2 regions of the Pandoraea sp. genome follow, and region 1 is predicted to be linked to the other one. Evidence: riboswitches for the same ligand, from Rfam matches in the RefSeq annotation. Region 1 holds a riboswitch; the other holds the start of a gene.
What was found. Region 1 has a riboswitch for thiamine pyrophosphate ahead of thiC (phosphomethylpyrimidine synthase ThiC). Riboswitches for the same ligand answer to the same signal wherever they lie in the genome.

Region 1 (2,200 bases):
CGTCGAAGACGATTACGACAGCGAGTTCCGCTACACAGGCGCCCCGCTCCCCGCCCTCAAGAGTCTGGATGGCGGCGCGCGCGTGCTGTACGCGGGATCGTTCAGCAAGGTGCTGTTTCCCGGCCTGCGGCTCGGCTATCTCGTCGTGCCCCCCGCACTGTGCGACGCCTTCGTCGCTCACACCTCGATCGCCTTTCCCGGGCAGGGATGGATCGAGCAGGCGACCGTCACCGATTTCATCACCCAGGGACATTTCAGCCGTCATATCAAGCGCATGCGCCAACGTTACGGCGAGCGCCGGGCCGCACTCGCCGATGCGCTGCGCGAACACCTCGCGGGACGCATCGAACTCGCGCGTCAGGCCGGCGGCATGCATCTACTCGGCTGGCTGGAGACGCACCGCAATGACCGCGCCATAGGCCACATCGCGCGCCGCTACGGCCTAGCACCGGCAGCGCTCTCGCTCTTCAGCGTTGCCCGGCCGTTGCCGCCGGCACTCGTGATGAGCTTCACCAACGTGCCCGAAGCGCTCGCCGATGACGTCGCGCAACGGCTCTCGCGCGCCATCGACGAAGACGACCGAGCGCGTGGCGCCCGCTGACCCACGCCTCGAACACCGGGATTTTCGACGGCGCGCACGCGGCATGTCGCGCCGCACCATCGGCCGTTCACGTTTTTCGGGACGCATCGTGCTTGTGTTTGCCGGGCATGTCGGTGTATCGTTGCCGCAAAGCTAGCGCAGGGGTCCTGCAACGTGAGTTGTGGGTGAGAAATACCCTTAGAACCTGATCTGGATAATGCCAGCGCAGGGAGCGTAGAAATTACTCGCCCCCGTTCATGCTCCTGAGCCGCTTTGCGCCGAAATTGTCGGCGTCAACACGTGCCCCGCCAGGAGACATTGCATGAACGCCAATCCGAAATTCCTCTCAGCCAATGCGCGCGTGGACGAAGCCGCGATCGCACCGCTGCCGAATTCCCGCAAGATCTACGTCAGCGGCTCGCGCCCCGACATCCGTGTCCCGATGCGCGAAATCTCGCAAGCCGACACGCCGACGAGCTTTGGCGGCGAGACGAACCCGCCGATCTTCGTCTACGACACGTCCGGTCCGTACACCGATCCCGACGCTCGAATCGACATTCGCTCCGGCCTGCCCGCCCTGCGCGCGGCATGGATCGAGGAGCGCGGCGACACCGAAGCGCTGCCCGGCCTGACCTCCGCCTACGGTCGGGAGCGTGCCGCCGACGACGCCACGACCGATCTGCGGTTCCCCGGCCTGCATCGCACGCCGCGCCGCGCCAAGGCCGGCAAGAACGTGACGCAAATGCACTACGCGCGTCAGGGCATCATCACGCCGGAGATGGAATACATCGCCATTCGCGAGAATCTGCGCCGTCAGGAATACATCGAGAGCGTGCGCAACGCGGGCCCGCAAGGCGAGCGTCTGGCCAAGCTGCTCTCGCGCCAGCATCCGGGGCAACATTTCGGTGCGAGCCTCCCCGCCGAGATCACGCCGGAGTTCGTGCGCAGCGAAATCGCCCGCGGCCGCGCCATCATCCCGAACAACATCAATCACCCGGAATCGGAACCGATGATCATCGGCCGCAACTTCCTGGTGAAGATCAACGCGAACATCGGCAATTCGGCGGTGACGTCGTCGATCGGCGAAGAAGTGGACAAAATGACGTGGGCGATCCGCTGGGGCGGCGACACGGTGATGGATCTGTCGACCGGCAAGCACATTCACGAGACCCGCGAGTGGATTCTGCGCAACAGCCCGGTGCCCATCGGCACGGTGCCGATCTATCAGGCGCTCGAGAAGGTGAACGGCAAGGCCGAGGATCTGACGTGGGAAATGTTCCGCGACACGCTCATCGAACAGGCCGAGCAAGGCGTCGACTACTTCACGATCCACGCCGGGGTGCGCCTCGCGTACGTGCCGATGACCGCCAACCGCATGACCGGCATCGTGAGCCGCGGCGGCTCGATCATGGCCAAGTGGTGTCTCGCACATCACAAGGAAAGCTTCCTCTACACGCACTTCGAAGATATCTGCGAAATCATGAAGGCGTACGACGTCGCGTTCTCGCTGGGCGATGGCCTGCGTCCCGGCTCGATCTATGACGCCAACGACGAAGCGCAACTCTCCGAGCTGAAGACGTTGGGCGAACTCACGCAGATTGCGTGGAAGCATGATGTCCA
Region 2 (2,200 bases), on a different contig from region 1:
TATAGCCAGGAATCGTCACGTTCATGCCGCCCAGCGCAAACGACACTGCGCCCGAGATCGTCCACAGAATCGTGACGAACGAGAACAGCGAGACCAGCGTCGTGAGCAGATCGAGCGATAGCGCCAGCGATGAACTCACGAGCGTGCGGATATCTTCCGAAATACGTTGGTCGGGGTTGTCCGCCAGATGGTCGCGCTCGATGCGGTAGTACGCCTGATGGGCGAACCACTTCGCAAGGTTCGTATCCGTGACCCACTGCCGCCATCTGATTTCCAGCATCTGGCGGAAATAGGTGCGGAATGTCGCGATGACGATGTAGCTGAACGCGAGCACGGCGAATTCGGCCAGCGATGACTTGAAGACCGGCCAGTTGCGCTTGTCGAGCGCATCGTAAAAACCGGCATTCCACGCGTTCAGGCGCACATTGATGAACACGACCGCAAGGTTGAGCGCCACGACGAGCGCGAGCAACCGGCGTCCCTGCCAGCGCTGCTCCGACACCCAGTAGGGCCGGATCAACTGCCAGGCGCTCGGGTGCTTCGGGGGTCTCGGGGCGGGGGCGCCGGTCGGCGGCGTTTCGGGGGGCATGGAAGACATCGGCGTGTGGACCATGGTCGTCTGGCGGGGCTGCCGCGGTGATGCAACGTGTTTTTGGGGAGATGGGACATTTGACCGCAGTTCCGGCGCGGGCGTTGCACGAATTCCGCTCCGAAACCCGCGTCACGTCGGAATTCAGTTTACGTCCGGTTACAAGGCCCGAGGGATTCGTCAAAAAACGAGACGCAAGGAGAGTGTCACCGTTCACGAGCCCAGCTTGCACGGGCGTTGGCATCTATGTTGTAATGGCTGCGGGCGAAACAGGGGTGCTCCGTGTCGAACGCAGTTGTTGACCATGCGTGACGATGTAACACGGGGCTGAGAGAGACCCTTAGCACCCGACCCGGGTAATACCGGCGTGGGAAGTTTCCGACTCCTCCAGTGGGGTAAGGTGTCCAACACCGTTTCGTCCTTTTGCGTTCATGAGGAAAGGACCCCATGCGTTGTCTTGCGCAGATCCCTGCGATTATTCCTTCGATTATTCCTTCGATGACCTCCGAGTGCCCGCGCGCCGTCCTGGCTTGCGCGGCGGTGCGTGTATGAGCGCTTCGACTTCGCGTGCCGACGTCGCCGTGCTTGGCGGAGGGCTGTCCGGCCGCCTGCTCGCGTGGCAACTGATTCGCGACGGTGCGCGCGTGGCGCTCTACGAGCGCGGTGACGCCGACGGGTCGTCCGCCGCCGGCTGGGTGGCCGCGGCCATGCTCGCGCCGCTGGCCGAAGCGGCCGTGGCCGAACCCAGCATCGTCGAAATGGGTGCCGTCGGCCTGACGCGTTGGCCGGCATTGATCGACGGCCTGCCGGAGCATGTCTTTTTCCAACGTAATGGCACGCTGGTCGTGTGGCATCAGCCCGATCGCGCCGAAGCCGTGATGTTCGAGCGGCGCATGCGGGCGAATGCTCCGCCTGCGTTGTTGCGCGATGGCGTCGAACGGGTGACGGGGGCGCAATTGGCCGATGTCGAGCCCGCGCTCGCGGGGCGCTTCCAGGAAGGCTGGTTGTTGCCGAACGAAGGTCAGCTCGATAACCGTCAACTGTTGCGCGCGCTGGCGGCCGGTCTGGCGAAGGCCGGGGCCGAACTGCATTGGCATACCGAGATCGCGGAAGGGGCGTATCCCGATGCCGGTCTCGTCGTCGATTGCCGTGGACTGGGCGCGCGCGCGGTGCTCACGCAATTGCGCGGCGTGCGCGGCGAGGTGGCGCGAATTCACGCGCCGGGCATCGGGCTGCGCCGGCCGGTGCGCCTGTTGCATCCGCGCTATCCGATCTACATCGCGCCCAAGGAAAACGATCTGTATGTGATCGGCGCGACCGAAATCGAGTCGGACGATATGTCGCCGATGACCGTGCGCTCGGCGCTCGAACTGCTCTCGGCGGCGCACTCGTTGAACCCGGCCTTCGGCGAGGCGCGCATTGTCGAGCTGAACGTCAACTGCCGTCCGGCGCTGCCCGACCATCTGCCGCGTGTGCAGTGGGACGGTGCTCGGCTGCTGCGCGTGAACGGCCTGTACCGGCACGGCTATCTGCTCGCGCCGGCAGTCACGGGAGAGGCCTGCGCGCTGGTGCAGGCGTTGATGCAAACGACGGGCGCGGCACCGCACGCGT

Region 2: linked by a shared signal. The riboswitch ahead of ACE3UG_RS17805 (FAD-dependent oxidoreductase) and the one ahead of thiC (phosphomethylpyrimidine synthase ThiC) in region 1 are both predicted to bind thiamine pyrophosphate.

Annotation. Positions count from the first base shown of each region.
Region 1 is NZ_JAYRUC010000009.1:141,557-143,756, forward strand. It holds gene ACE3UG_RS09600 (PLP-dependent aminotransferase family protein) at 1-601, shown strand, start outside; TPP riboswitch at 731-829, shown strand; gene thiC (phosphomethylpyrimidine synthase ThiC) at 903-2,200, shown strand, end outside.
Region 2 is NZ_JAYRUC010000023.1:56,717-58,916, forward strand. It holds gene ACE3UG_RS17800 (ABC transporter ATP-binding protein/permease) at 1-589, opposite strand, end outside; TPP riboswitch at 851-980, shown strand; gene ACE3UG_RS17805 (FAD-dependent oxidoreductase) at 1,138-2,200, shown strand, end outside.